DNA from 4 places in the Pantoea sp. SGAir0184 genome. Region 2 is predicted to be linked to each of the others. Evidence: predicted binding sites of a transcription regulator. Region 2 holds the regulator's gene; each other region holds the start of a gene.
The links. Region 2 encodes CRP, which controls carbon source genes, mostly activating them, when cyclic AMP is high. Its sites were predicted from a motif close to ATGTGANNNNNNTCACAT; they were not measured.
Positions count from the first base shown of each region.

Region 1 (7,858 bases), 1.1 Mb from region 2:
CGTGATCATGCGCGCGCCGGTGGCGGCGAACGGATGACCGTAGGCGATGGAACCGCCCAGCACGTTGAAACGCGTCTCGTCGACTTCGCCCAGCGCGCGATCGCGCTTCAGCACCTCGCGCGCAAAGCGTTCATCGTTAAACAGCCTGAGGTTGGCCAGCGTCTGCGCGGCAAAGGCTTCATGCATGTCGATCAGCGTCAGATCGCCGAGGGTAATGCCGGCGCGATCCAGCGCCAGCGGTGATGCGTAAGCCGGTCCGAGCAACATGTCCTGCCAGACATCAATCGCGGCAAACGCATAGCTGCGCAGGTAACCGAGCGGTGTAATGCCCAGCTCACGCGCGCGCCCTTCGCGCATCAGAATCAGCGCCGCCGCGCCATCGGTCAGCGGCGTGCTGTTGGCCGCGGTGACCGAGCCGTGTCGACGGTCAAACGCCGGACGCAGCTTTGCATAATCCGCCGCACTGGCGTTAAAGCGAATGTTGTTATCCTGCTCAATCGGTGCTTTCCACGGCGGCACAAACGCCGGCATCACTTCCTGCGCCAGCACGCCGGATTGCCAGGCCTGTGCTGCACGCTGGTGCGAGCGCAGCGCCAGCGCGTCCTGCTGCTCACGCGTAATACCGTGCGTTTTGGCCATCTGCTCGGCGGTGTCGCCCATGCGTAAACCGGTGGAGTATTCCGCCACTGCCGGCGGCACCGGCAACAGATCGCGTGGGCGCAGGCGGCGTAAGATGTGTAATTTTTTGCTCAGGGTACGGGCTTTGTTGAGGTCAACCAGCGCGCGCGCCAGCGTTTTGCTGACGCCAATCGGCAGCACCGAGGAGGAGTCGGCGCCACCGGCAATACCTGCATCAATGGTCCCGGCCATCAGGCTTTCCGCCACGTTGGCCACCGCCTGAAAGCTGGTGGCGCAGGCGCGGCTCACGCTGTAGGCATCGGTGTGCACGCTCAGTCCGCTGCTCAGCACGATTTCACGCGCGATGTTGGGGGCTTCCGGCATCTGCACCACCTGGCCGAACACCAGCTGATCGATCACCTCCACCGGCAATTCGCTGCGCGCCATTAATTCGCTGACCACCATGCGCCCCAGCTCCAGCGCCGGAATGCCATGAAAGTCGCTTGCCTGGCGGGCAAACGGGGTGCGTAATCCGTGGGTAATGGCGATACGTTCGCCCTGACGCGTCAGCAGCGGCTGCGCTTTGCTCATTGCACTCACCTGTAATTTACGACCTGAGCATCATTGCCCAACAGGTCTGACCTGATCATCAGTGTTAACCAGGTGTTGCTAAGTCGCCAATAACAGAAGAAAAAAAGTGCGAGGAGTAACACGAAAAAGAGGCAACGCTGCCGAAAAAGCGGGTCGGCAGCGGCGGGATTAGCGTAAGCCGAGCTGGAAAATTAGCGTTTCGGCCTGGCAGACAAAGGTGAAATCGACGTCCAGGCGCACGCCGTCTGCTTCGTCGGTAAAGCGCGAATGAATCTCGCACGGATCGGACTCGACCTGGCGCGCTTTGGCGCTCAGCTCGGCCAGCATTGCTTCTGCCGCCTGACGGTCAGCGAACACGCCTGACCAGCTGGCGCTGCAATCGGTGTTGTCCATCACGGTGCCTACGTCAACGCAGCAGCAGGCTGCCGTTTCGTTCGCACTACAGTTTCTAATGGCATCAGTCATGTTTTTCTCCTGACGATAAATCAACACTATCGGATCATTTTCTGCTGCAAAGTGTACGCCGGATGCCACGTCGCGGCTATCTTCCGCCCGCTAAGTGACGAATATCACACTAAAATTTGATCCAAAACAAATTTGACTCGCTATGCTGGAGCAGAACCGCAAGGATTTTGTTAAGCAGATCTGATTTTATCGATCAAAGCAGAAATATTTTAAAAACAATATTGCAACAAATACACAGGTCGGACCTATACTCGTCGCACTGGTCTGATATGTGTCTGTATCGTCAGTCCCTACAATCCGCCGTCCTTTGTTACGCGACGTAACTACGTTTAATAATAATTTAGATGAGGTTGTGGTCATGAACCATAAGAACCTGTTTGCAAAGTCAGCTGTGGCAGCTGCAGTGGCGCTCGTCTCTTCTCACGTCTACGCCGCAGGCTTTCAACTTAACGAATTCTCAGCAATTGGCCTGGGCCGCGCCTATTCCGGTGAAGGCGCCATGGGTGATACCGCCGCCTCTGCCAGCCGTAACCCAGCCACCATGGCCCTGATGGACCGCCCTTCTTTCTCCATCGGTGCCGTCTATATCGACCCGGAAGTGGATATCAGCGGTAACAGCCCGACCGGCAACAGCCTCAACGCCAGCAATATTGCGCCAAACCAGTGGATCCCGAACATCCATTATGTGCATCCGATTAACGATCAGTGGTGGATTGGCGCCTCGGCCACCTCGAACTACGGTCTGGCCACCGAATTTAATAACGGCTACACCGCGGGCGGCTTTGGTGGCAAAACCGATCTGATGACCGGCAACTTCAACCTCAGCACCGCTTATCGGTTAAATGATAACTTCAGCTTCGGCGTCGGCTTTGACGCGGTGTACGCCAAAGCGAAAATTGAGCGCTACGCCGGTGAAGCCGGTGCCCGCGCCGGTCTGCCGGCCGATACCCAGGTCGCGCACCTGAAAGGTGACGAATGGGGCTACGGCTGGAACGCCGGTATCCTGTATGAAGTGGATAAAAACAACCGCTTCGGCTTCACCTATCGTTCCAAAGTGAAGATCGACTTCGACGGCGACTATAAGAGCAATATCCCGCGCGCCTTTAACGGCACGCCGCAGGCGATTGCGCTGGGTCTGCCGTATGGCACCAGCGGCGCCACCATTCCGGGTTCGCTGACGCTGAACCTGCCGGAAATGTGGGAAGTGTCCGGCTGGCATAAAGTGGCGCCACAGTGGGCGGTGCACTACAGCCTCGCTTATACCAGCTGGAGCCAGTTCCAGGAGCTGAAAGCCACCGGCAGCAACGGCCAGACGCTGTTCTATAAAGATGAAGGCTACCGTGATGCATATCGCATCGCGTTAGGTACCACCTACAACTACGACGACAACTGGACGTTCCGTACCGGTATCGCGTTTGATGACAGCCCGGTGCCGGCGGATAAACGCTCTATCTCGATTCCGGATCAGGATCGCCTGTGGCTGAGCGCCGGTGCGTCTTACGCCTTCACGCCGGACGCGTCGGTGGATGTCGGGGTTTCCTATATGCACGGTCAGCACGTGACGGTGAAAGAAGGTCCTTATACCTTTAATTCCGAAGGTAAGGCCTGGCTGTACGGCGCTAACTTTAACTACAAGTTCTGATAATCAGTGCAGCGGCCCATGCGGGTCGCCAGCTGAAAACAAAAAGGCGACCTGTTGGTCGCCGTTGTCATTTATTGAGAGTCGATATCTTTTAAATCGTCCTGAATCGCGCTGGCGTTCGGGTTCTCCTCCGGCTTCAGCTTGCCGCCGCTGGCGAGGAAATCGTTACGCTGGAAATAGGCGTTGCGGATAAAGGCGTACGGATCCTGCTGCTGTCTGAGCAGGCCGTCGGAATCAAGCAGCTGCGCGCGCGTTTCCACCCCTTCCAGCGTCCATTTACCGATCGACATTGGCCAGGTAAGCCAGCTCAGCACCGGATAAAGCGTATCGACGTAGTCGCCGCCATCCTGACGCACGGTAAAGCTGCCGTAACCTGGCAGCACCACGTACGGACCGTAGCCAACGCCATAACGGCCCAGCGTGCTGCCAAAGTGGTGCGGCACTTCACGCGCCAGCTGGGGATTAGCTTTGCCGGCGACGTCGATGAAACCGCCGAGGCCGAGCACGGTATTCAGGAAGAAACGGGTAAAGTGAATGCCCGCCTGACGCGGCTCGCCGACCAGAATTGAGTTCACCATGCTGGCCGGTTCATCAAGGTTACCGAGGAAGTTGCTCAGCCCGGTACGGGCCGGCACCGGCACGTAATCACGCCAGGCAACCGCCACCGGGCGCACTACATAGGGATCCAGCACGTTGTAGTTGAAGTTAAACATCGTGCGGTTGAACCCTTCGAGCGGATCGCTGCGCTGCGCAGGCGTCGTCTCGTCGGCCGGTTTGGAACTGGCACATCCCACCAGCAGTAAACTGGCCAGCGCCAGGCCGGTCAGGCGATTATTCATTCTTCTCTCCCTGTGCAGATAAAAGGTGTATCGCTTCAGGGCTGCTGCTGATTGACCTCAACAGCCATCGGCTGGTGACCATCCCAGGGGGTGACCGCGCTTAAACCAAACCAGTCGCCGGACTGCGGATTAGCACTACCATCGCGCGAAATGCGCACCCTGACCTGCACCTGATGCTGCGCCGAAAGCAGGCGATCCGGCATCATGGCGTTGCTGTCATCCAGCGTAAGCGATAGCGGGAAGTGGCTGAGCGGTAAACGCTTTACAGCCACAGGCACCGGTGAAACACCGTCAGACACAGAAATATACAACACTCCGCCCGGCGGTAACATTTTTTCTGCCTCTGGCGTTAAGCTCACCGTCAATGCCAGCTGGCTATTTTGCTGTCCCGCGTCGGTTTTCGCTTGTTCAATGCTGCGCTCTATCATGGTAATGCGTCGATCGCCGGCCGGCAGCAGCTTCAGCATCACCTGCCACGCGCCAATCGCTTCACCATACTGCTGCTGCTCAAAGGCATTGAACGCCAGCAGACTGAGGGTGCGCACGTTGCTGTGGTCGCGCTTCAGCAGGTCTTTCAGCAGCATATTGGCCTGGCGGTTATCCTGCGGATCGCTGGAGCGCGTCAGCACTTCGGCATAATCCTGCTGCAGTTCAAGGTTGTCCGGCGCCAGCTGCAAAGCGTGCTCAAAGGCCTGGCTGGCATCGGTGGAATTGTTCAGCACCATGCCGAGGCGGCCCAGCATCGCCCAGTCATTGAGGTTTTGCGGATCGTTTTGTAGCGAGGTGCGCAGGCCGAGCTGCAGACGCGCCAGCTCTTCCATGGTCAGCGGCTGCGCATTGGGATCCATCACCCGCGCGCGCAGCGCCGGGTACTCCTGCTGCACACTCTGCCAGCCCGCCAGCTGGGCGAGGCCACCGGTTTTCAGATAAACGCCCACCGACACCAGCACCAGGACGATCACACCCGGCAGCAGTACCCAGCGGCTGCTGTGATGCGCGCGTGCCGCCGCGTCGCCGGGCACGTCGGTCAACAGCGTTTGCTGCAGTTCGCGCACCATCTCCGGACGTTCACTGACCACGCCCTCGGCTTCGTCATGCTCCAGCTCGCGCAGACGCTGCTGATAAAAATCGGTATTGAGACGATCGCGATCGCCGCTGCTGGCCTGACGCTGCCGCCAGCCGGCACCGACAAACAGCGCCGTCGCCGCCGCCAGTAAAATAATCAGGGTAATCCAGAATCCAGTCATTACGGCTTCCCGTCACGCTTCAGAATCGCCGCAAGGCGCTGTTGTTCATCGTCATCCAGCTCGCTGCGCGCGTTGCCGCGTCGGCTGCGCAGAATAATAATCAGCCCGCCGAGCACCACAAACAGCGCCGGCCCAACCCACAGAATCAGCGTCGACGGCGTCACCGGCGGTTCATAAGTGACGAAGTTGCCATAACGCGCCACCATGTAATCAATGATCTGCTGGCGGCTCTGGCCCTGCTTCATCAGCTCATACACTTTCAGCCGCATGTCGGCGGCAATCATCGCGTTGGAGTCGGCAATACTGTTGTTCTGGCACTTCGGGCAGCGCAGCGATGCGGTGAGCTCACGATACTGCTCCTCCTGCTGGACCGAATCGAACTGATAAGTATCGATCGCGGCCCACAGGCTGGTGCTCAGCAGCAGCCCCGTGAGCAGCATAAGCAGCTGTTTCATACGCCGGCCTCCCTGCTGTATTTCTGCCACAGCGGCTTCACCTCTTCATTCCACACCCGGTCGTTCATGTCGCCGGCGTGGCGGTAACGGATAATGCCGTGGCCATCAATCAGGAAAGTCTCCGGCGCGCCGTAGACGCCGAGATCCAGACCGAGCATGCCGTCGCCGTCATACAGGCTCAGCGCATACGGATTGCCGAGCGTGTTAAGCCAGGTGACGGCTTTGCTGCGATCGTCTTTGTAATTGAGGCCAACCACGCGAATGCCCTGCTCCGCCAGCGTGTTGAGATATTGATGTTCGGCGCGGCAGGTCGGACACCAGGTGGCCCAGACATTCAGCAGCAGCGGTTTGCCATCGGTCAGCACCTGCTGGTTATAGATTTTACCCGGCTGATCCAGCGCTTCGAGTTTAAACACCGGCACCGGTTTACCGATCAGCGCCGATTCGAGGCGCGTAGGATCGTCACCGCTGGCGTTGCGCGTCAGCTGCCACAGCAGCGCCGCCGCCAGCAGCAAAAACAGGACTAAAGGAATAAACAGGATCTTTTTATTCATGCCAGTTCCTCGCGCTGTGCTTTTTTGCGCGAGCGATAGCGCGGATCGAGCAGGCATAACAGGCCGCCCACCGCCATAAACACGCCGCCGAACCAGATCCAGCGCACAAAGGGTTTGTAATAAATACGCACCGCCCAGGAACCGTCATCCAGCTCTTCGCCCAGCGCCGCGTAGAGATCGCGCGTAAAGCCACCGCTGATCGCCGCTTCCGTCATCATGGTACGCGCTGCGGTATAGAAGCGTTTCTCTGCATGCAGCACCGCTTCTGGCTTACCGTTGCGTGTGACATCGATAATCGCCACGCCGCCGCTGTAGTTGGGGCCCTGCAGATTGTGCACGTCGCGGAAAATAAAGTGATAGTTGTGGATATCCACGCTGTCGCCGGCCTTCATGCGCACGTCACGCTCAACGCTGTATTGGGTGCTAAAGGCAATGCCCACCACCGTCACCGCCACGCCAAGATGGCCCAGCACCATGCCCCAGTGGCTGCGCGACAGATGGCGCAATCCCGCCAGAAAACGATGCCGATGGGTAGCGCGTTCGTGCAGCTCCATCAGCGTCAGCAGGATCACCCAGATGGCCATCAGCAGGCCAATCACCGTCATCGCTTCGATGCGATCCTGCAACAGCCACGGCAGCACGATCGACAGGATCAGCGTCACCAGCAGACCCACGCCGAGCCGCTTCCACAGCTTTTGCGGCTCATCGCGGCGCCAGCGCACCAGCGGCCCGATGCCGAGCATCAGCGCGAACGGCGCCATCAGCCAGGTGAACATGGTATTGAAGAACGGCTCGCCAACCGAAATGCTGCCCAGCCCGAGCTGTTTATGCACCAGCGGCAGCAGCGTACCGAGCAGCACTACCAGCATTGCGGCAATCAGCAGCACGTTGTTGCCGAGCAGGAAGGATTCGCGCGACCAGGCTTCGCTCTGCACGCGGCTGCGCACCTGGCCCCCTTTCAGGGCGTACAGCAGCAGCGAACTGCCGATGACAATCACCAGGAAGGCGAGGATGAACATACCGCGCGCCGGATCGGAGGCGAACGAGTGCACCGACACCAGCACGCCGGAACGCACCAGGAAGGTGCCCAGCAGGCTTAATGAGAACGCGGTAATCGCCAGCAGCACCGTCCACGACTTAAAGCTGCCGCGTTTTTCTGTCACTGCCAATGAGTGCATCAGCGCAGTACCGGCCAGCCACGGCATAAAGGACGCGTTTTCAACCGGATCCCAGAACCACCAACCGCCCCAGCCGAGTTCGTAATACGCCCACGCGGAACCGAGCACGATACCAATAGTAAGAAATACCCATGCCGCGGTGGTCCACGGACGTGACCAGCGCGCCCAGGCGGTATCCAGCCGGCCCGCCATCAGCGACGCGATGGCAAAGGCAAACGCCACCGAGAAGCCAACATAGCCCATATAGAGCAGCGGCGGATGGAAGATCA
Region 1 is NZ_CP028050.1:1,410,143-1,418,000, reverse strand. It holds gene fadI (acetyl-CoA C-acyltransferase FadI) at 1-1,209, opposite strand, end outside; gene C1N60_RS06560 (YfcZ/YiiS family protein) at 1,378-1,674, opposite strand; gene fadL (long-chain fatty acid transporter FadL) at 2,033-3,316, shown strand; gene mlaA (phospholipid-binding lipoprotein MlaA) at 3,388-4,155, opposite strand; gene ccmI (c-type cytochrome biogenesis protein CcmI) at 4,191-5,402, opposite strand; gene C1N60_RS06540 (cytochrome c-type biogenesis protein) at 5,402-5,857, opposite strand; gene C1N60_RS06535 (DsbE family thiol:disulfide interchange protein) at 5,854-6,411, opposite strand; gene C1N60_RS06530 (heme lyase CcmF/NrfE family subunit) at 6,408-7,858, opposite strand, start outside.
Region 1: a site for CRP is predicted at 1,767-1,784, ahead of C1N60_RS06560 (YfcZ/YiiS family protein). Genes of this name have one in related genera too.

Region 2 (7,858 bases):
GCTCGGCGGCAATATGCTGGCCTGTCTGCTGGGGCTGCAGGGCACGTCGGCCCCGCTGGATGCCGCGGTCGCCATTTCCGCGCCGCTGGCGCTGGAGCCGTGCAGCCAGAAGCTGGACGTGGGCTTTTCACGCTTTTATCAGCACTACCTGCTGACCCAGCTGAAGAAAAACGCCACGCGCAAACTGCGCGCCTGGCCGGGCACGCTGCCGGTCGATCTGACGCAGCTGCGCGCCTTCCGCCGGCTGCGTGAGTTTGATGATGCGATTACCGCCCGCGCCCACGGGTTTATTGATGCGCGCGACTATTATCAGCGCGCCAGCGCCATGCCATTGCTGACCGGCGTGCGCAAGCCGCTGCTGATCATCCATGCTAAAGACGATCCCTTCATGACCGATGCGGTGATCCCGCAGCCGCAGCAGTTGTCTGCCACAATTGAGTATCAGCTGACGCAGCAAGGCGGTCACGTCGGCTTCGTGGGCGGCAGCCTGCTGCGACCCAAAATGTGGCTGGAGCAGCGCGTGCCGGACTGGCTCTCAACTTATCTGGATATGTAACTGTGATTATTCCCTGGCAAGAACTCGACCCGACAACGCTGGAAAACCTGATAGAAAGTTTTGTGCTGCGTGAAGGCACCGATTATGGCGAGCAGGAGCGCAGCCTGACGCAGAAAGTGGCCGACGTGCGCCGCCAGCTTGAGCAGGGCGAAGTGGTACTGGTGTGGTCAGAATTGCATGAATCGGTCAATATTATGCCGCGGCGGGAATTTCGCGGCTGATGCGTCAGGCGGCAATTCGTGGTAACAATGCTCATCGCCGGACTTCACAGGGAGCGCTGTTATGTCAGCCAGGCATCCAGTCATAGCCGTTACCGGTTCCAGCGGCGCCGGAACCACCACCACCAGTCTCGCCTTCCGTAAAATTTTCCAGCAGCTGGATCTGCACGCGGCGGAAATAGAAGGCGACAGTTTCCATCGCTATACCCGTCCGGAAATGGACATGGCGATTCGTAAGGCGCGCGACCTCGGGCGTCACATCAGCTACTTTGGCCCGGAAGCCAACGACTTCGGCCTGCTGGAGCAGACTTTCCGCGACTATGGCCAGAGCGGACTCGGCCAGTCGCGCAAATATCTGCACACCTACGATGAAGCGGTGCCGTGGAATCAGGTGCCGGGCACGTTTACGCCCTGGCAGCCGCTGCCGGAAAACACCGATGTGCTGTTCTATGAAGGCCTGCACGGCGGCGTGGTGACGCAGCAACATAACGTGGCTGAACACGTCGATCTGCTGGTTGGCGTGGTACCGATTGTTAATCTGGAGTGGATTCAGAAACTGGTGCGCGACACCAGCGAGCGCGGCCATTCGCGCGAAGCGGTGATGGATTCGGTGGTGCGTTCGATGGAAGATTACATCAACTACATCACGCCGCAGTTTTCCCGCACGCACCTCAACTTCCAGCGCGTGCCGACCGTGGATACCTCGAACCCGTTTGCCGCGCGTGAGATTCCGTCGCTGGATGAGAGCTTTGTGGTGATCCATTTTCGCGGCCTGGAGGGCATCGCTTTTCCTTATTTACTGGCGATGATCCAGGGCTCGTTTATTTCCCACATGAATACGCTGGTGGTGCCGGGCGGCAAGATGGGACTGGCGATGGAGTTGATCATGACGCCGCTGGTGCAGCGGTTGATTGAAGGAAAACGTATTGAATAGCGCAGGCTAACGCGCCAGTTTCGCCGGGAGGAACTGAGATCGGGAGCGCAGGGCCGCGCTCCCGGCTGGATTACAGCTCCACCACTTCGTAGCTGTGCGTTATCTCGACGCCCTTGCCCAGCATGATCGCGACCGAGCAGTACTTCTCCGCGGACAGATCCACCGCGCGCGCCACCGCTTTATCGCTCAGCGCTTTGCCGCTGACAATAAAATGCAGATTGATATGCGTAAAAATGCGTGGCGCTTCTTCGCGGCGTTCCGAGGTCAGTTTGACTTCACAATCGGCGACATCGTTGCGCCCCTTTTGCAGAATCGACACCACGTCAATCGCGCTGCAGCCGCCCGCAGCCATCAACACCATCTCCATCGGGCTGGGCGCTTTATCACCGGAATTGCCGTCCATTAATACCTGATGACCGGATGAGGATTCTCCGAGAAAGGTCAGCCCTTCCACCCATTTCACTCGTGCCTGCATTATTCTTTCTCCTGAAGCGGCGGTTTTGCCGCCAGAGTACGCTTTCACCTGACAAACAGCAATGCAGACGCATCCCCCACCTGCTGAAGCGAGACAACAGGAGACAGGTTGCAAAAGCTATGCTACAAACAGTGCTGAAAATATTTTCGTCACGAAAGACGAAAGCGGGACGAATCAAAAGCATCGCTTACGAATCCACCCCCGAATAACTGTCCCTCACGGGAAACGCTGGACGATTTCACCGCCTGACAGGGAAAACTGCCCCCTGTATTTTGGGCACGATTACAACAGAGGATAATAGCGAATGGTTCTCGGCAAACCGCAAACAGACCCTACACTCGAATGGTTCCTGTCCCATTGCCATATTCACAAATATCCATCCAAAAGCACCCTCATCCATCAGGGTGAGAAAGCGGAAACGCTGTACTACATCGTGAAAGGTTCCGTCGCGGTACTGATTAAAGATGAAGAAGGCAAAGAGATGATACTCTCCTACCTCAATCAGGGGGATTTCATCGGTGAGCTCGGCCTGTTTGAAGAGGGCCAGGAGCGTAGCGCCTGGGTACGTGCGAAAACCGCCTGCGAAGTGGCTGAAATTTCCTACAAAAAATTCCGTCAGCTGATTCAGGTCAATCCGGATATTTTAATGCGCCTGTCGGCGCAGATGGCGCGTCGCCTGCAGGTAACATCTGAAAAAGTCGGCAACCTTGCCTTCCTCGATGTGACCGGCCGTATCGCGCAAACGCTGCTCAACCTGGCGAAACAGCCTGATGCCATGACCCACCCGGACGGTATGCAGATCAAAATCACCCGTCAGGAGATTGGTCAGATCGTGGGCTGCTCACGCGAAACCGTGGGTCGTATCCTGAAAATGCTGGAAGATCAGAACCTGATCTCTGCACACGGCAAAACCATCGTCGTTTACGGCACCCGCTGATTTCTTCTCACCTACGGCGTGATGGCAACATCGCGCCGTTTCTGTTTACGATGAGCTGATGTGGCGTCGAATCATCTATCATCCGGAAGTTAACTATGCGCTGCGGCAAACGCTGGTGCTGTGCCTGCCTGTGGCGCTCGGCTGGCTGTTTGGCGATCTGCAAAAAGGGCTGCTGTTCTCCCTGGTGCCGGCCTGCTGCAACATCGCCGGTCTGGATACGCCACACAAGCGGTTCTTCAAACGGCTGATTGTCGGCGGCGCACTGTTCGCCAGCGGCAGTTTTCTGATTCAGTACCTCACGGCTTACGCTGTGCCGCTGCCGCTGATTCTGCTGGTGTTGCCGCTGTTGGTGGGCGTGACCGGTGAAATCAGCCCGCTGCATGGTCGTTTGCTGCCCGGCACGCTGATCGCCGCCATCTTTACCTTAAGCCTCGTCGGCCGTATGCCGATGTGGGTCCCGCCGCTGCTGTATATCGGCGGGACGCTGTGGTACGGGCTGTTTAACTGGTTCTGGTTCTGGCTGTGGAAAGAGCAGCCGATGCGCGAGACCCTCAGCCTGCTGTACCGCGAGCTGGCCGATTACTGCGACGCCAAATACACCCTGCTGACGCAGCTGACCGATCCGGAAAAAGCGCTGCCGCCGCTACTGGCGCGCCAGCAGAAAGCGGTCGATCTGATCACCACCTGCTACCAGCAGATGCATATGCTGTCCGCCAGCCGTGATAACAGCCATAAACGCCTGACGCGCGCTTTCCAGGTCGCGCTCGATCTGCAGGAACATATCTCGGTCAGCCTGCACCAGCCGGAAGAGGTGCAAAAGCTGGTGGAGCAGAGCCACGCCGAGGCGGTGATCCGCTGGAACGCGAAAATCATTTCGGCACGGCTGCGCGTGCTGGCCGATGCCATTCTCTATCACCAGCTGCCGGAACGCTTCCACATGGAGAAGCCGCTCGGCGCGCTGGAGAAAATTGCCCGGCAGCACCCGGATAATCCGGTCGGTAATTTCTGCCTCTACCATTTCAGCCGCATCGCCCGCGTGCTGCGCACGCAGAAGCCACTGTACACCCGCGACCTGATGGCCGATCGCCAGCGCCGCCTGCCGCTGCTGCCGGCGCTGCGCAGCTACCTGTCGCTGAAATCTGCCGCGCTGCGGACGGCGGCGCGCTTCGCGGTGATGCTAATGTTCGGCAGCGCGCTGGCGCTGTTCTTCAATATTCCCAAGCCTTACTGGATTCTGATGACCATCATGTTTGTCAGCCAGAACGGCTACAGCGCCACGCGCGTGCGCATTCAGCACCGGGCGCTCGGCACCTTCGCCGGCTTGCTGATCGCCGCGGCGTCGCTGCGCTTTGCTGTTCCGGAGTCGATTGCCCTGCTGACCATGCTGGTCATCACGCTCGCCAGCTATCTGATCACGCGTAAATATTATGGCTGGTCGATGATTGGCTTTACGGTGACGGCGGTGTATTCGCTGCAGCTGCTGTCACTGAATGGCGCGCAGTTCCTGCTGCCACGCATGATGGATACGCTGATGGGCTGCCTGATTGCCTTCGCCGGTATGATCTGGCTATGGCCGCAGTGGCAGAGCGGGCTGCTGCGCAATAATGCGCACGATGCGCTGGAGGCTTATCAGGAGGCGCTGCGCCTGCTGCTCGGTCCGGAGCAGGCGCCGGAGAAGCTGGCGTATCAGCGCGTCAAGGTTAACCAGGCGCACAACGCGCTGTTTAACTCGCTCAACCAGGCGTCCACCGAACCGGGCTTTAACTTTCAGTATCTGAAAGATATGCGCCTGTGGGTGACTCACAGCCAGTTTATCGTCGAGCACATCAACGCCATGACCATTCTGGCGCGCGAGCACACCATGCTGACGCCAAAGCTGGCGGAGCGCTATTTGCAGTCCTGTGAAATCGCGCTGCAGCGCTGTCAGCAGCGGCTGGCTTACGACGGGCCGGGCAACGACAGCAATATTCTGGAAGCGCCGGAGAATCTGAATGAGGGGCCGGTGACGATTGTCGAACAGCATGTGAAGCGCATTCTGCAGCACCTCAATGTGATGCACACCATTTCTTCACTGGCGTGGAGCCAGCGCCCGCATCACGGCCGCTGGCTCAGCGTGCTGAAGCCGAAAGGTTAGTTCAGGACTTTCGCGATCGCCCGGGCAAAGCGCGCCATGCCTTCTGCGATATCGGTCGGCTCAATCACCAGCGACGGCACAAAGCGAATCACATCGCTGCCGGCGGTCAGTACCATCAGGCCTTCAGCGGCGGAAGCGTTGAGGATATCGCGCGCTTTGCTGGCGTGCTGCGCGTTGAGTACGGCACCCAGCAGCAGCCCTTTGCCCCGAATTTCACTGAAGATGTCGAACTGCTCATTGATTTTCTGCAGCGCCGAGACAAACTGCTCACGGCGCGCGTCGACACCATTCAGTACCTCGGGCGTATTGATGATATCCAGCGCGGTTTCGGCAATCGCACAGGCCAGCGGGTTGCCGCCGTAGGTGGTGCCGTGCACGCCCGGCGCCATCACCGAGGCGATTTCATGGGTGGTCAGCATCGCGCTCACCGGGAAACCGCCGCCCAGCGCTTTAGCGGTGGTGATGATATCTGGCTTGATACCATAGTGTTCGTAAGCAAACAGCTTACCGCTGCGGCCCATGCCGCTCTGCACTTCATCCAGCACCAGCAGCGCGTTGTGCTGATCGCACAGCGCACGCAATCCCTGCATGAATTCCGGCGTTGCCGGCATCACGCCGCCTTCCCCCTGAATCGGCTCCACCACAATCGCGCAGGTGTGGTCGTCAATTACCGCCTTCACCGCGGCCAGATCGTTAAACGGCACATGGACGATATCCGCCGGCTTCGGGCCAAAGCCATCGGAGTATTTCGGCTGACCGCCCACCGAGACGGTGAACAGCGTGCGGCCGTGGAAGGCGTTGTGGAAAGCGATAATTTTGCTTTTGAACGGGCTGTGCTTTTTGCAGGCGTAGTAGCGCGCCAGTTTGAACGCCGCTTCGTTCGCTTCGGCACCGGAGTTACCGAAGAATACCCGCTCGGCGAAGGTCGCCGCGATCAGTTTACTGGCGAGGCGCAGTGCCGGCTCATTGGTGAACACGTTACTGGTGTGCCACAGGGTTTCGCCCTGGCTTTTCAGCGTTTCCACCAGCGCCGGATGACAATGGCCAAGCGCGGTGACCGCGATACCACCGGAGAAGTCGATATACTCTTTGCCCTGCTGATCCCACACGCGGCTGCCTTTGCCTTTGACCGGCACAAACTGCGCAGGTGCATAAACAGGCAAAATAACGTTATCGAACGTTTCCCGGCTTACCGCTAGATTTTCCGCTGCCATTGATGACCTCATCGGGTTATTTGTTGAGCTGATGTGAAATTATAATCACAAAATATGCATAAAAAATCATGCAATGGCAAACGGAAGTTACGTATTGAGGAAATTCGCCAGCAGCTGATGTCCCTGCTCACTGAGAATGCTCTCCGGATGGAACTGCACGCCCTCCAGTGGCAGCGTACGATGGCGGAAGCCCATGATCTCATCGGCAACGCCATCGCGCAGGCTCCAGGCGGTGACTTCAAACTCCGGCGGCAGCGTGTCGCGCACCACAATCAGCGAGTGATAGCGCGTGACGGTCAGCGGATTATTCAGGTTGCGGAATACGCCCTGGCCGGTGTGCTGCACCGCAGAGGTTTTGCCGTGCATCACCTGGCGCGCGCGCACCACCTGCGCACCGTAGGCCTGCGCAATCGCCTGATGGCCAAGACAGACACCAAGAATCGGCAGCCGTCCGGCAAAGTGGCGGATCGCTGCCAGCGAGATGCCGGACTGATCCGGCGTGCAGGGGCCCGGCGAGATCACCAGATGGCTCAGCGGCAGCGCCGTCATCTCTTCCAGCGTCATTGCATCGTTGCGCACCACACGCACCTGCGCGCCCAGTTCACAGAAGTACTGGTAGAGATTCCAGGTAAAGGAGTCGTAGTTATCAATTAGCAGCAGCATAATGCCCTCAGGCCAGTAAAACCGCCGCTATTCTACGCATTTTAACGCGCCGGACTCACCACTTTCGCAAACTGCGCATTGAGCGGCGCGAGATCGCCGCCAACGCCGGCGACGATGGCCTGGTGCCAGCTTTCAGGCTCCAGCGTATCCCAGTTCAGCAGATAGCCCGCGTGCAGCGCCAGCTGTTCGAAAAAGATGCGCTGTGCCCGCCCGTTACCGGCACGGAACGGATGCAGAACATAGATTTCACAGTAGTAATGCGCGATGCGTGCCACGAAGGTCTGCGGGTCGAGGTCGCACAGGCCCTCTTCCTCCTCCAGTGCGCTCATCAGCGCATTGCCCTCGTTCTCGATATACTCGCAGTGGCAATAGGGCGTGTCGTCGCGCCAGATGTCGATGGTACGCAGTTCGCCGGCCCAGCTGTAGATATCCTGAAACAGCGTGCGGTGAATGTGGCGCAGGTGCGGCAGGCCAGGCGTGGCCGGTCCGAGCGCCAGCGTGGCCAGCCGCGCCGCGCTGAATGCCAGCTCGGCTTTACGCAGCTGCGCCACGTCGTGAATTTCCAGCAGGTTTTTCAGCACGTCATCGTTGTGCCACAAATAGGGATCGCGCACCGCCAGGCTGTTATCCGCCATATTGCCTCCTCAGCGATGCCAGACGATCGTCCGCCTGGGCGCTCTCGACGGCTGGTTCATTCAGCGTATAACCGGCCAGTTTGCAGCTGGCC
Region 2 is NZ_CP028050.1:312,153-320,010, reverse strand. It holds gene C1N60_RS01415 (hydrolase) at 1-556, shown strand, start outside; gene C1N60_RS01410 (YheU family protein) at 559-777, shown strand; gene C1N60_RS01405 (phosphoribulokinase) at 839-1,708, shown strand; gene C1N60_RS01400 (OsmC family protein) at 1,779-2,183, opposite strand; gene crp (cAMP-activated global transcriptional regulator CRP) at 2,488-3,120, shown strand; gene C1N60_RS01390 (YccS/YhfK family putative transporter) at 3,179-5,254, shown strand; gene C1N60_RS01385 (bifunctional acetylornithine/succinyldiaminopimelate transaminase) at 5,251-6,468, opposite strand; gene C1N60_RS01380 (aminodeoxychorismate synthase component II) at 6,556-7,131, opposite strand; gene C1N60_RS01375 (putative adenosine monophosphate-protein transferase Fic) at 7,173-7,766, opposite strand; gene C1N60_RS01370 (YhfG family protein) at 7,756-7,858, opposite strand, start outside.

Region 3 (7,858 bases), 360 kb from region 2:
GATGCGGGTGTAACCGCGATCAATCAGATACTGCGTAGCCAGTTCGCCGCCCAGCAGCGCGTTATCCTGAATAATATCGCCGCGCCCTTCAAACGGCGCCCAGTCCATCATCACCATCGGCACCGAAGGATAGCGATTAAGGATGTCGGCGGAGGGCAGATGGGTTTCCGTGCACATCATCAGCAGGCCATCCACACGCTTTTGCATCAGCGTTTCAAGGCTGCGATTCATGCGCTCTTCATCGCCTTCGGTATTGCACAGAATCAGGCTGTAGCCGCGTTCATAGCAGCTGTTCTCTACACCGCGCACCACCTCCGAGTAGAACGGGTTGCTGCTGGCGGTCAGTAACATGCCAATGGTGCGCGTTTGCTTGATCTTCAGGCTGCGCGCCAGCGCCGACGGCGCGTAGTTTAATTCGCGAATCGCCTGTTCCACTCTGTCGCGCACCTGCTCGCTAACAAAACGGTTATTGTTGATAACGTGCGAAACGGTGGAGGTGGAGACGCCCGCCAGACGGGCGACATCTTTCATGGTAGCCAAGCGCTTAACCCTGTTGCTGCAGGAATGCGTCAATCTCAGTGCGCCATGGCACTGAGGGCTGTGCGCCCGGGCGCGTCACGGCAATGGCTGCCGCCGCATGGGCAAAACGGACCGCATCCTGCATCGCCACGCCTTCCAGCCGCGCGGTAATGAAGGCACCGTTGAAGGTATCACCGGCAGCGATGGTATCCACCGCCTGCACGCTGAAGCCGGGAATACGTTGTCCCTGGCCCTGCTCGCTGAGCCATACGCCGCGCCGGCCCAGCGTAATCAATACGGTATCGATGCCTTTGGCGTGCAGCGCCTGGGCTGCCCGCGCCGCGTCGTCGTCGTCGTTGACGGCGATGCCGGTGAGGATTTCCGCTTCGGTTTCATTCGGCGTAATAATGTCGATCAGCGCCAGCAGCTCATCAGAGAGCTGGGTCGCCGGCGCCGGATTAAGGATCACCTGGGTGTGGCTGGCGCGCGCGATGCGGGCCGCGGCCAGCACGCTGTCCAGCGGCGACTCCAGCTGCATCAGCAGCGCATCGGCCGAACGAATTACCTGCTGGTGGCGCTCCACACAGGCTGGCGTCAGCGCCGCGTTCGCGCCTGAGTAGATGCCAATGTTATTTTCGCCTTCGCCATTCACGAAGATCATCGCCACGCCGGTGGCTTCCTGCGCCACGGTTTCCACCGGAGCGGTATCAATCTGGTCCTGCTGCAGCTGCTGGCGAATACGTTCGCCGATGTCATCTGCACCCACGCAGGCAATAAAAGCAATGTCAGCGCCGGCACGGCCAGCCGCGACGGCCTGGTTGGCCCCTTTACCGCCAAAGGCAACCTGATACTGTTTCCCGATCACCGTTTCACCCGGACGGGGAAAATGGGCGAGGTTGAGGATGTGGTCGGCGTTGATGCTGCCGAGTACCGCCAGTTTTGCGCTTTTGCTCATAGGGAGTTATCCAGGAAGTTGCGCCACCGCGAGGGTGGCGCGTTGCCATGCTTTTCTTTGGGTTTTATTTAGTAACCAGTTTCAGGTCAACCGGGTTGATCGCCTGCACTTTTTCGCCCTTCAGAACTTTATCTGCGGTATCGACGCCAATCATACCAATCTTGTCTGGCATCTGTGCAACGGTCGCGCTGAGTTTACCGGATTCTACCGCCTTCACGCCGTCCGCGGTGCCGTCAAAGCCCACCACCAGCACGTCGGTTTTGCCTGCGGTCTGCAGCGCACGCAGCGCGCCCAGCGCCATTTCGTCGTTCTGGGCAAAAACTGCCTGCACGTCCGGATGCGCCTGCAGCAGGTTCTGCATCACGTTCAGACCTTTAGTACGGTCGAAGTCGGCCGGCTGGCTGGCCAGCACGTTGAATTTGTGTGCATCAGCGGCCTGCTTAAAGCCTTCGCCACGCTCGCGGGCAGCGGAGGTGCCGGCAATGCCCTGCAGCTCGATGATTTTCGCACCGTCGCCCAGTTTCTTCGCGATGAAATCGCCGGCCATTTTGCCGCCGAAGCGGTTATCAGACGCCACGTGGCTGACAACTTTCCCCTGCGCCGCCATACGGTCCAGCGTAATCACCGGGATGTTCGCCTGGTTAGCCATTTTCACGGCGTTACCGACCGCGTCAGAATCCGTTGGGTTGATCAGCAGCAGTTTGGTGCCGCGCACAGTGAGATCCTGCACGTTTGCCAGCTCTTTTGCCGGGTTGTTCTGTGAGTCGAGCACCACCAGGTTATAGCCCAGCTTATCGGCTTCTTTCTGTGCGCCATCTTTCAGCGACACAAAGAACGGGTTATTCAGCGTTGAGACTACCAGCGCAATCGTATCCTTAGCCATCGCGCCAGCACTGAGGGTGGCGCCAAGGATGACGGCCAATGCAGTTAACTTTTTCATTTCTTTAATCCTGTGTGAAGGTCAGAGTTACTTACTGCTTTTGTTATCCACCAGCACCGCCAGCAGAATGACGACGGCTTTGACAATCATCTGGTAGTAAGACGATACGCCCATCAGGTTGAGGCCGTTATTGAGGAAGCCGAGAATCAGCGCACCGATCAGCGTGCCCATAATGCGCCCTTTACCGCCCGCGAGGCTGGTCCCGCCCAGCACCACCGCGGCAATCGCATCCAGTTCATAACCGGTGCCCGCCGTCGGCTGCGCTGAAGAGAGACGCGCCACTTCGATGGTGCCCGCCAGTGCCGCCAGCAGGCCGCACAGCGAATAGACGATGACTTTAACGCGGTTAACGTTGATGCCGGACAGGCGCGTGGCCGCTTCGTTACCGCCCAGCGCATAGATATAGCGGCCGAGGCGGGTGTGATGCAGCATGTACCACGCCAGCGCGAACACCACCGCCATCAGCCATACCGGCGTAGGAATGCCCAGCGGACGGCCAATACCGAACCAGCCAAACAGATCGGCGTTATCGCTGAAGCCGGTGTTGATCGGACTGCCGTTGGTATAAACCATGGTGACGCCGCGCAGCAGCAGCATCATTACCAGCGTAGCGATAAACGCCTGCACCTTGCCGCGTGCCACAATCACACCGGTAATGGCACCAATAAAGGCACCCAGCGCCAGCGATGCCGCTACGGCCACCAATGCATTAACTTCCAGCCCGACAATCGATGCCGCTACCGCGCCGGTCAGCGCCAGCAGCGAGCCGACCGAAAGGTCGATGCCTGACGTCAGAATCACCAGCGTCATGCCCACCGCCATGATGGCGTTGACCGACGTCTGCTGCAGGATGTTAAACATGTTGGGCAGCGTGAAGAAGTTCGGGCTCTGGCTGGCGACCACGGCGATCAGCACAATCAGCGCGATCAGCGATTTCTGCTCCAGCAGCCAGGCTTTGCTGAACCAGCGACGGCTGGCAGGTAAGGTTTGGGTACTCATACAACTAACTCCTCGCTGTGTTGCTTACCGACCGCCGCTGCCATCAGGGATTCCTGGGTAGCCTGCTCACGGGAAAATTCGCCACTCAGATGGCCTTCATGCATCACCAGAATGCGGTCGCTCATGCCCAGCACTTCCGGCATTTCCGACGACACCAGGATGATGCTCAGCCCTTCGGCTTTAAACTGGTTAATTAACTGATAGATCTCTTTTTTCGCCCCAACATCGACGCCGCGCGTCGGCTCGTCGAGGATCAGCACATCCGGGCGCGTCATCAGGCCACGCGCAATCGCCACTTTTTGCTGATTACCGCCGGACAGCAGACCGATCGGCTGCATCATTGACGGCGTTTTCACATTGAACAGGCGGATAAAATCGCCCACCGCCAGCTGCTCTTCGGCGTGCTTCAGGCCGCCATCGGCGCGGCTGAAGTAGCGCAGCGCGGTCAGCGACATGTTCTCTTTGACCGACATCCCGAGCACCAGCCCGTCACGCTTACGGTCTTCCGAGATATAGACGATGCCGTTGGCCAGGCCGTCCTGCGGCGAGCGGGTGACAATTTCGCGGCCGTTAAGCGTCACTTTGCCGTGCGTACGCGGCAGCGCGCCGTACAGCACCTTCATTAATTCGGTGCGGCCCGCGCCCATCAGACCGGAGATGCCCAGAATCTCGCCCTTACGCAGGGTAAAGCTGACATCTTCTACGCCCGGTCCGCTAACGTGCTCGACCCGCAGCCGCACCTCGCCCGGTGTCTGATCGAGATGCGGATACTGATCCTCAAGCTTGCGGCCAACCATCATTTCGATCAGGCCCTCTTCGCTGAGATCGCCTACCGCGCGCTCGGCGATAAACTGGCCGTCGCGGAACACGGTGACGTCATCGCAAATCTCAAAGATCTCTTTCATGCGGTGGGAGATATAAACAATGCCGCAGCCCTGCGCTTTCAGCTCATTGATGACGCGGAACAGCGACAGGGTTTCGGTATCGGTCAGCGCATCGGTCGGTTCATCCATAATGATGACCTGCGACTCGAAGCTGAGCACTTTGGCGATCTCCACCATTTGCTGGTCGCCAATCGACAGATCGCCCACCAGCTTGTGGCTGCTGAAGCGCAGATTGAGGCGCTTTAACAGCGCATCCGCCGCGGCATACATCTGTTTCCAGTCGATGCGGCCAAAGCGGTTAACGAATTCACGGCCGAGGAAAATATTCTCCGCGACGGTCAGCTGCGGGATCAGGTTCAGCTCCTGATGGATGATGCCGATGCCGGCTTCCTGAGACGCTTTCGGCCCGGAGAACGTCACTTCTTTGCCCAGCCAGTGCAGCGAACCGGCGTCCATACTGTAGATGCCGGTCAGCACCTTCATCATGGTGGATTTGCCCGCGCCGTTCTCTCCCACTAACGCCATCACGCGCCCGGGATAAACCGCCAGCGACGCGCCGTTGAGCGCCTTCACGCCGGGAAATGATTTTTCAATTCCCCTGAGTTGCAATAACGGTTGCATAGCGGCCTCAGAAAGTGACGCCCGCGCTCAGGATGACATTCGCATACGGAGAGCACTCTCCGCTGCGAATGACCGCCTGACTGCGCTGAGTGTGTTGTTTGAACTGTTCATGGCTGGTGTAACGAACGCTAATGACATTCCCCTGGTGCTGTTGCAAGGCTTCGAGCACGGCGATCAGCTGGCTGTGGAGTTGCGGATTGTGTTGTTGGATCTCTTCCGCTATCAGGGCGCTCTCAACCTGCATCTCCTGCGTGATGACTTCCACCACCTGTAAAAAATCGGGCGTACCGGGCGTCAGCGCCAGATCGATGCGCAGTGGACCGGCCGGGATCGGCAAGCCCGCATCGGCAATCGTCAGCGTATCGGTATGCCCGAGGCGGGCAATCACATGGGAGACTTCAGCGTTTAACAGGCGACCTTTTTTCATTTATTCCACTCCACAGCGAAACGTTTCGCTGTCTGGCAGTGTATTAAATGTACATGGCAACTCAATGACGGCATCACGGAAATGTGATCGCCATCGAAACGTTTCGCCTGGGCCGGGGAAAATTTGAGTTTGGCGGGATGGCGGAGCCCGCGACGTGGCTCCGCAGGGGGAAGTTAAGGCAGTTTACGCACCTGTTTAACGTCCAGTTCAATCGAATTGAAATCCTTATCCAGTTCGCCGGTCAGCTCGACCTGATCCTTCGGCGTAATGGTCTGGCCGTTCCAGCGTTTGTGGTCGATCTCCACTTTCATACTGCCGCTGCTGTCGCGGAACAGATAATCCTCGTCGCCGATCTGCTTATCAAGCTGGCCGCGCACGGTGATCCAGCTGTCATCCTTCATCTCTTCGGCCTGTTTTACCGTCACCACACTGCTGTTATCGGCCTTAAAACCGCCGGCTTTAGCCTGAGCGGCTGGCGCGTTAGGGTCGACAAAGCCACCCTGCTGGGCGGCTAACACCGGGGTTGCTGCCAGGGCGATAATGGCGAACAGCGCTGCACTCTTTTTCATTTTTCACCTCATTTCCATGTCTGTGCGGATTACGGGAGCTATTTCACCACAGGGTTCTTAACAGGATCTTAAGGGAAAAAAAGAGGGGAAAAATAAGCCAAAACGGGCGAATGACGCTGTACAAGCGCGCATCTGCTTCGTATAAACCCCAGGTAACCGGGAGAAACGCATGCGCATTTTATTAATTGAAGACGATACGCTGATTGGCGATGGCCTGAAGGTCGGCCTGACCAAACTGGGTTTCAGCGTCGACTGGTTTGTCAGCGGCGAAGCCGGATTTCAGGCGCTCAACGCGGCGCCATGGGATGCCGTGGTGCTGGATCTGTCGCTGCCGCAACGTGACGGGCTGGACATCCTGCGCCAGTGGCGTGAGCAGGGCGCGGATGTCCCGGTGCTGATCCTCACCGCACGCGATGCGCTGGACCAGCGCGTGCAGGGCCTGCAACTCGGTGCCGACGACTATCTGTGCAAGCCGTTTGCGCTGACGGAGGTGGCCGCGCGTCTGCAGGCGCTGATTCGTCGCCGTCACGGTCAGCTGCAGCCAGAGCTGCGTCACGGCAGGCTGGTGATGGCTCCCGGCAGCCACAGCGTGACGTTGGATGGCGAAACGCTCAGCCTGAAAAGCCGTGAGCTGGCGCTGCTGGAGCTGTTCCTGCGCAATCCCGGTCGCGTGCTGACGCGCGCGCAGCTGGAGGAGAAACTATACAGCTGGGACGACGACGTCTCCAGTAACGCAGTCGAAGTGCACATCCATCATCTGCGTAAAAAGCTCGGCAGTCAGTTCATCCGCACCGTGCACGGCATTGGCTACACGCTGGGAGCGGCAGAATGAGTCTGTTCCTGCGGCTGGCCATCGGCTTTCTGCTGTTAATTATTCTGTGTGGTGCCAGTGCCACCTTTAGCGCATGGCAGCAGACGCGCGACACCGTTAATGAGCTGTTTGATACCCAGCAAATGCTGTTCGCCAAACGCCTGCTGGCGCTGGATGCCAGTCGCCTGCAGGCCGCCTCGCTGCCAAAAACCAAAGCGATTTTGCGCCACCATCGCGGCGATCAGGATGACGACGCGCTGGCCTTTGCGCTGTTCAGCGCCGACGGCAAACCGCTGCTGAACGACGGCGAAAACGGCCGCGATTTGCAGTTTACAGCGGATCGTGACGGCTTCCACGATGGTCGCCTGCGTGACGATGACGATCGCTGGCGGCTGCTGTGGCTGACGTCAGCCGATAAGCAGTGGCGCGTGGTGGTCGGACAGGAGTGGGAATATCGTGATGACATGACGCGCGATCTGGCACTGAGCAGTCTGCTGCCGTGGCTGGTAGCCATGCCGCTGATGCTGCTGTTGCTGCTGGCGCTGGTGTGGTTTGAGCTGCGTCCGCTGAAACGCCTGACTGCATCGCTGCAGCAGCGCGCGCCGGATGATGCCACCCCACTGACGCCGCAGCGCCTGCCGCTGGAGGTGAAGCCGCTGGTGGCGGCGCTTAATGGCCTGTTTGCCCGCATGGCACAGCTGGTCCAGCGCGAGCGACGGTTTACCTCCGATGCGGCGCACGAGCTGCGCAGCCCGCTGGCGGCGCTGCGCGTGCAGAGTGAGGTGATTCAGCTGGCCGGCGATGACGAGGCGATGCGTAACCATGCGCTGCAGCAGCTCGACAGCGGCATCCTGCGCGCCACGCGGCTGGTCGATCAGCTGCTGACGCTGTCGCGCGTCGAAGCAGACGATCTGCGCAGCGAATTTCAGCCAGTCCCCCTCGCGCCGTTGCTGCACCAGTTGGTCACCGAACACCAGGCACAGGCGGCAGCGCAGCACACCAGGCTGACGCTGACGGCTGACGCGGAACCGGTGATGAACGGTCATCCACTGCTGCTGGGTTTACTGCTGCGCAATCTACTGGATAACGCGCTGCGCTACACGCCGTCCGGCAGTGAGATTCAGCTGCGGCTT
Region 3 is NZ_CP028050.1:4,194,302-4,202,159, forward strand. It holds gene rbsR (ribose operon transcriptional repressor RbsR) at 1-540, opposite strand, end outside; gene rbsK (ribokinase) at 545-1,474, opposite strand; gene rbsB (ribose ABC transporter substrate-binding protein RbsB) at 1,539-2,414, opposite strand; gene rbsC (ribose ABC transporter permease) at 2,442-3,413, opposite strand; gene rbsA (ribose ABC transporter ATP-binding protein RbsA) at 3,410-4,918, opposite strand; gene rbsD (D-ribose pyranase) at 4,926-5,345, opposite strand; gene C1N60_RS19845 (YgiW/YdeI family stress tolerance OB fold protein) at 5,519-5,914, opposite strand; gene qseB (quorum sensing response regulator transcription factor QseB) at 6,084-6,746, shown strand; gene qseC (quorum sensing histidine kinase QseC) at 6,743-7,858, shown strand, end outside.
Region 3: a site for CRP is predicted at 5,427-5,444, ahead of rbsD (D-ribose pyranase). Genes of this name have one in related genera too.

Region 4 (7,858 bases), 1.9 Mb from region 2:
CGTGGATGCCCGAGCCCTGTTCCACCAGCACAATTTCATGAAAATCATGGTGATGCTCCGGAAACGCCGACTGCGGCACACGTGGCTCAATGGCTATCGTGTAATCGCCGGCCGGAAAGAAATCAGCACTGTGTAATACCGTCATCATGCGCCCTCAGTTAACAAAACCGTAACCGAGTCTACGCAGCCGCCTGCCACCTTACCTTGAATTTTGCACCGGGCAGCGCAGGAAAATCGCCAATTATTCAAGATCGCCTAAGTGATTGATGGAATTGCGGCAAGGCTCACAACTCTGCCGTTATGCGGTTCTGTGAGCTCACTCACGAACACCTTTGCAAACCTGCCAGCGGTGATGACCCGCTGGCACTCGCGGGAAGGTGCCTGCGGCGCAGGATTTCTACTCTGTCGCCATGTCTTCACAGGGAGTATCGCCATGAGTCTGCGTAATATTGTTGCCATCGATTTAGGCGCATCCAGTGGCCGCGTCATGCTGGCCAGCTGGCAGGCTGACCGTCAGCAGCTCAGCCTGCGCGAAGTGCGGCGTTTCGCCAACCCGCGCGTGCAGCGCGGCGATTATGACTGCTGGGATTTGGACCGGCTGGAACAGGAGATCCGCGCCGGGTTGCAGCAGCTGGATGAGGAGGGCATTGTGCCGGACAGCCTCGGCATTGATACCTGGGGCGTGGACCTGGTGCTGCTGGACGCGCACGGCGAGCGGGTAGGCGAAGCGGTCAGCTACCGTGATAAACGCACCGACGGCCTGATGGCCCAGGCGATGCGTGAACTCGGGAAACCGGCGCTCTATCAGCGCACCGGTATTCAGTTTCTGCCGTTCAACACGCTGTATCAGCTGCGCGCGCTGCATCTGCAGCAGCCGGACTGGCAGGCGCAGGTGAAGCACGCGCTGATGATTCCGGATTATCTGCACTATCGCCTGACCGGTGAACTCAACTGGGAATACACCAACGCCACCACCACCCAGCTGCTCAATATTCACAGCGGCGAATGGGATCGCGAGCTGCTGGCCTGGGCGGGCGCCGACGCCAGCTGGTTCGGCATGCCGCGTGCGCCGGGTAACACCGTCGGTTACTGGCGCAACGCCAGCGGCCAGCGCATCCCGGTGATCGCCGTCGCCACCCATGATACCGCCAGCGCGGTGCTGGCCACGCCGCTGGAGCAGGACGATACTGCCTACCTCAGCTCCGGCACCTGGTCACTGATCGGCATCGAAAGCCTGCAGCCCTGTGTCAGCGAGGCGGCGCTGCAGGCTAATCTGACCAATGAAGGCGGTGCGGAAGGTTATCGGGTGCTGAAAAACATCATGGGCCTGTGGCTGTTGCAGCGGGTGTGCAGCGAACTGCACATCAGCGATCTCACTGCGCTGATCGACAACGCCGCGCGGGAACCGGCCTGCCGCGCCCTGATTCACCCTAATCATCACCGCTTCATCAATCCGGCCAGTATGGTGCAGGAGATTCAGAACGCCTGCGCCGAACAGGCGATGCCCGTGCCGCACAGCCCGGCGGCGCTGGCGCGCACCATCTTTGACAGCCTGGCGCTGCTCTATTCGCAGACGCTGCAGGAGCTTAGCCACCTGCGCGGCGCTGCGCTGCGTCAGTTACATATCGTCGGTGGCGGCTGCCAGAATCCGCTACTTAACCAGCTGTGCGCCGATGCCTGCCAGCTGCCGGTGTTTGCCGGCCCGGTGGAAGCCTCGACGCTGGGCAACATCGGCTGCCAGCTGATCGCGCTGGGTGAGTTGCGCGACGTGGCCGATTTACGCCGCTGCATTCGCCACAATTTCCCGTTAGAAAAATTTATCCCGCTGAATCACAGCGTCTTTGCGGCCCATCAGGCTCGCTTTGCGGCGCTGAGCCTACCTGCTAAGGAACTTGCATATGACAAAGCTGATTGAACAGGCCTTTGAACTGGCCAGACAACGCTACGCCGCCATTGGGGTAGATGTGGAACAGGTGATGGCACAACTGGATACCATTCCGGTGTCGATGCACTGCTGGCAGGGCGACGATGTACGTGGGTTTGAGAATCCGCAGGGGGCGCTCACCGGCGGCATTCAGGCGACCGGCAACTATCCGGGGCGGGCGCGCAACGCGGTTGAACTGCGTGCCGATCTCGACAAAGCGATGTCGCTGATCCCCGGTGCGAAACGCCTCAACCTGCATGCCATCTACCTTGAGAGCGACCGCCCGGTAGAACGAGATGCGATTGAGCCGCAGCACTTCAGCAACTGGCTGGAGTGGGCGAAAAGCAAAAAGCTGGGGCTGGATTTTAACCCAACCTGCTTTTCTCATGCGCTCAGCGCAGACGGGTTTACGCTGTCGCATGCCGATCCGGGCATTCGCCAGTTCTGGATCGACCACTGCACCGCCAGCCGCCGTATCTCCGCCTGGTTTGGCGAGCAGCTGGGCACGCCGTCAGTCATGAATATCTGGGTGCCGGACGGCATGAAAGATCTCACCGTCGATCGCCTCGCGCCGCGCCAGCGTCTCGCCAGTGCGCTGGATGAGATCATCCGTGAACCGCTGAATCCGCAGCACCACATTGATGCGGTGGAAAGCAAACTGTTTGGCATTGGCGCGGAGAGTTACACCGTGGGTTCCAGTGAGTTCTGCCTCGGTTACGCCACCAGCCGCCAGACCGCGCTGACGCTGGATGCCGGCCACTTCCATCCTACCGAAGTGATCTCCGACAAAATCTCCAGCGCCATGCTGTTTGTGCCGCGCCTGCTGTTACACGTCAGCCGTCCGGTCCGCTGGGACAGCGATCACGTGGTGCTGCTGGATGATGAAACCCAGGCGATTGCCTGTGAGATCGTCCGTCAAAAGTTGTTCGACAGGGTGCACATCGGTCTCGACTTCTTCGATGCCTCGATCAACCGCATTGCCGCCTGGGTGATCGGCACGCGCAATACCCAAAAAGCCCTGTTGCGGGCGCTGCTGGAGCCGGGCGAACAGCTGCGTCAGCGGGAGCGTGATGGGGATTTCACCGCCCGTCTGGCGCTGCTTGAAGAGCAGAAGTCGCTGCCGTGGCAGGCGGTATGGGAAGCGTGGTGCCTGCGCCACGATGTGCCAGCCGATGCCAGCTGGCTAAGCGAAGTCCGTCACTACGAACAACACGTGCTGCGTCAACGTTAAGGAATCGATTCATGCAAACAATTCTCTCCGCGTGGTTTGTGCGCGACATGGTTAAAGCCACCAGTGACATGTGGCTGAAAGGCTGGGATGAACGTAACGGCGGCAACGTCAGTCTGCGTCTGTTGCCGGAAGAGGTCAGCGCGTATGCCAGCGATTTTTATCCGGCACCGCGCTGTATTGAACTGAGCAAGCCGGCGCCCGCGCTGGCCAACGACTGGTTCCTGGTGACCGGCTCCGGGAAGTTCTTTCGCAACGTGCAGCTCGATCCGGCAGACAGTCTGGTGCTGCTGCAGGTGGATGACAAAGGGCTGTCTTACAAAATTCACTGGGGGCTCAGCAACGGAGGGCTGCCAACGTCCGAGCTGGCGGCGCACTTTCAGTCACACAGCGTACGCAAGGCACTGAGCCACGGCGCGGACCGGGTGATTATGCACTGTCACGCCACCCACTTCATGGCGCTCAGCTATGTGGTGGATCTGGATGCGGCGCGCTTTACCCGCCTGCTGTGGGAGGGCAGCACCGAGTGCCTGGTGGTGTTCCCCGATGGCGTCGGCATTTTGCCCTGGATGGTACCGGGTACCGATGGCATTGGTCAGGCGACGGCAGAAGCGATGGCCAGCCATAGCCTGGTGATGTGGCCTTTCCACGGAATCTTTGGCGCCGGACCGACGCTCGACGAAACCTTTGGTCTGATTGATACCGCTGAGAAGTCATCGCAGGTGGTGGTTATGGCGCTGTCGATGGGCGGCATTCGTCAGAGCATCACCACCGAACAGCTGATCGCGCTGGGCGAACGCTTTAACGTGAAGCCGTGGCCGGCGGCGCTGCAGGCGGAGCGCAGTGATGTTGCGTAAAGCGTTCGTCATGCAGGTCTATGCGCACTGCCATGCGGAGTATCAGCGCCGTCACACGCCAATCTGGCCGGAGCTGGAACGGACGCTGAAAGCGCATGGCGCGCACAACTACGCGATCTGGCTGGATGCTGAACGCAACCTGCTGTTTGCCAGCGTCGAGGTTGAGTCCGAAGCGCGCTGGCAGGCTGTAGCGCAAACTGAGGTGTGTCAGCGTTGGTGGGCGTCAATGCGTGACCTGATGCCATCAAATCCTGACAACAGCCCGGTGAGCAAAGCCCTGCAGCCGATGTTTTTCCTGCCTTAGCCGGCCATGTCAGCAGCGGTGCCGCCAGGGGCGCTGCTGCCTGCCAAACGCACTAGCCGTTGGAGCGCAGCTGCGGATAACGGCGGAAAATGGCGATACACCAGAACAGTCCCGCCAGGCCAATGATTGCGCCCACGTTGCCCACGTCTGCCATCTGCAGATGCAGACTGACCTGGTTACCGAGTAGCGCGCCTGCGCCAATACCGATGTTATAAATACCGGAAAACAGCGACATGGCGACGTCGGTGGCGTCCGGTGCCAGCGATAGCACGCGCACCTGCATCGCCAGGCCGATCATCATCATTGCCATTCCCCAGATAATACACAGCACGGTAATCGCTGCCGGGCGTACCGCAGCAAACACCAGCAGACCCATACACAGGGTAATTAGCGCAATGGCGGCGATCAGCAGTGCGGACGGGAATTTATTGCCCAGCGTACTGAACAGAATGCTGCCGAGAATGCCGGCTGAGCCGAACAGCAGCAGTAACAGGGTGGTGAAGTTCTCATCAGCGCTGGCTACCACCTGCATAAACGGCTCGATATAGCTGTAAGCGGTGTAGTGCGCGGTCACCACGACGGTGACCAGAATGTACATCGCCACCAGCGCCGGGCGGCGAAACAGCATCGGCACGCTGCTGAGTGAACCGGTGTGCTCACTCGGCAGGCGCGGCAATATCCGCACCAGCATAATCAGCAGTACCAGCGCTGACAGGCCGATCATACCAAAGGTGGTACGCCAGCCCAGATACTGACCCACAATACGACCAATCGGCACACCCAGCACCATCGCCAGCGCCGTGCCCGTGGCCAGCATACTCAACGCCTGGGTTTTCTTGCCGGCCGGCGCAACGCGAATCGCCAGCGAGGCGGTGATCGACCAGAACACCGCGTGCGCCAGCGCAATGCCAATGCGCGACAGCACCAGCGACGTGAAATCCCACGCCACGGCCGATAACAGGTGGCTGGCAACAAACAGAATAAACAGGATGGCCAGCAGCAGGCGGCGCTCGACGTTGCGCGTCAGCAGCATTAACGGCAGCGATAACAGCGCCACGACCCAGGCATAGATGGTCAGCATGATACCGACATCAGCGGTTTTCATTGCAAAGCTGCTGGCGATGTCCGACAGCAGGCCAACCGGCACAAATTCGGTGGTATTGAAGACAAAAGCAGCGATAGCCAGCAGCACCACGCGCAGCCAGGCTGTTTTACGGGAAACGGTTGTTGATTGCATTGAATTCAAATCGGCTAAACGACGAGTGAGGGGTCAGAATGCACCCGGTAAAGTGACCTCGATCACAAATTTCCGCTATTGTGGAGCATTAGTCAGCCGATGAAAACCGTTAACCCGGGTTTTATCACTGAATATTTCTTATCGCGCTGAGCGTGGTAAATAGCCTGCGGTTATGGGGAGCTGCTGCGCCAGCGTGCTGCCGGCCCGCGAGTCTGCCGTACCAGCACAGGCTAAGTCAGGTGTTTCTGTAATAGAAAAATCGCTTAGCCGTGCTGAGGGTGGGTACCGTGCGGGCGGGTGCGGTTCAGACCAGGATTATCAGAGTCACGCCATATGCTTTAGTGCCACGCTAAAGTTGTGGGTCGGATTTTTTTTTACGCCCACCGGGCAGCAGTGTTCGCAGCCCAACGCAGTGGCGTAAAATTTACGCGCCTGCTGGATTGCGGCACCGGGCGTGTAAAAAGTCCCGAGAAAACGACGACCGCCGTCGGATGGCAGGAACGGACAGCCCTTCGCATGCACCACATGATTGTCGTTATAACCGGCATGCTTATCGACATAATAGTAAAGCTCCATCTGACTACCTCATTGCTGTGTAAAAAATAAGTCTATGTATTATTGGAATAGAACGAATTATAGCGATGAATTGCTATTTTGTTTTAAGTGGTACGGCGCGAATGCCTGATTATTCGAATCCAGCGGAGCAGGCGGGACGCTGAGGTCCCGCGCTAACGATGAAGGGTATTATAGTTTGCGGCCCTGTAAACGCAGGCCAACCAGCAGTGCCAGCACCAGCAGGGCGCTGATAAACAGGGTCACGCCCGGCCAGCCGTAGCGGTGCCAGAACACGCCGCCGAGGGTGCCGGCCACGCTGGAGCCCACATAGTAGCTGAACAGGTAAAGTGATGATGCCTGGCCTTTCGCCCGGCGCGCGCGCGGTCCAATCCAGCCGCTGGCCACCGAATGGGCGGCAAAGAAGCCGGCAGTGAACAACATCATGCCCGGCAGAATCAGCCACAGCGAATTAAAGGCGGTCAGCAGCAGACCGGCCAGCATGATCGCCGTGGCGCCCGTCATCACCGGACCGCGACCAAAGCGGCTGGTCATCGCGCCGGCTTTCGGCGAGCTCCACGAACCGGTGAGATACACCACGGACAGCAGCCCGACCACCGCCTGGCTCAGTGACCACGGCGCGCTCAGTAAACGGTAGCCGATGTAGTTAAACAGCGTGACAAACGCGCCCATCAGCAGAAAGCCTTCGGCAAACAGCAGCGGCAACCCTTTGTCGCGCCAGTGCAGGCGGAAGTTGATCAGCAGACTGCGTGGCCGCAGCGAGGCAGGGCGAAAATGGCGCGACGCAGGCAGAATTTTCCAGAACATCAGCGCGCCAGCCAGCGCGCAGCAGCCTATGACGCCAATGGCAATACGCCACGAGAAAAAGTCGGTCAGCACACCCGAGAGTAAACGACCGCTCATGCCGCCAATCGAGTTACCGCTAATGTACAGACCCATGGAGAAGGCGATGACCCGCGGATGCATCTCTTCGCTCAGGTAAGTCATGCCCACCGCCGCGACGCCACTGAGCGACAGACCGGTCAGCGCGCGCATCAGCAGAATCCCCTGCCAGCTGCTCATGGTGGCGGAGATCAGCGTACAAATCGCCGCCAGCATCAGCGCGGTCACCATCACCGATTTACGCCCAATCGCATCTGACAGCGGGCCGGTGAACAGCAGGCCCAGCGCCATCAGCCCGGTGGAGAGCGACAGCGAAATACTGCTTTCGGCAGGCGTCACGCCAAACTGCTGTGACAGCACCGGCAGAATCGGTTGTACGCAATAGAGCAGGGCGAAAGTGGCAAGACCGGCAGAGAACAGCGCCAGCGTCACGCGCATAAACTGCGGCGATCCACGTTCAATCCATTCAGTAGCGGTATCGGCGGTAACAGGCTTCGTGGACAAGCTGTCCTCATCAAGCGTCACAGCCTGGGAAGAGCGACTCACAGTACATCCTCAATTCAGCAAATGTCTGAATACTGTAGGAAAGGCTAAATAGGTTGTACAATATATTAATAATCTCAAATGAGACGTTTAAGATATGATGATTGAGCTGCGCCATCTGCGCTACTTTATTGCCGTTGCGGAAGAGCTGCACTTTGGCCGCGCCGCACAGCGGCTGCACATTTCTCAGCCGCCGCTCAGTCAGCAGATTCTGCAGCTGGAACAGGCGCTGGACGCGCAGCTGTTCACCCGCACTAATCGCAGCGTACAGCTCACGCCGGCCGGCCAGTCGTTTTTACAGGATGCGCGC
Region 4 is NZ_CP028050.1:2,229,946-2,237,803, reverse strand. It holds gene rhaS (HTH-type transcriptional activator RhaS) at 1-145, opposite strand, end outside; gene rhaB (rhamnulokinase) at 434-1,915, shown strand; gene C1N60_RS10495 (L-rhamnose isomerase) at 1,899-3,155, shown strand; gene rhaD (rhamnulose-1-phosphate aldolase) at 3,167-4,009, shown strand; gene rhaM (L-rhamnose mutarotase) at 3,999-4,313, shown strand; gene C1N60_RS10480 (sugar transporter) at 4,366-5,550, opposite strand; gene C1N60_RS10475 (hypothetical protein) at 5,875-6,126, opposite strand; gene C1N60_RS10470 (MFS transporter) at 6,295-7,551, opposite strand; gene C1N60_RS10465 (LysR family transcriptional regulator) at 7,646-7,858, shown strand, end outside.
Region 4: a site for CRP is predicted at 5,601-5,618, ahead of C1N60_RS10480 (sugar transporter). Genes of this name have one in related genera too.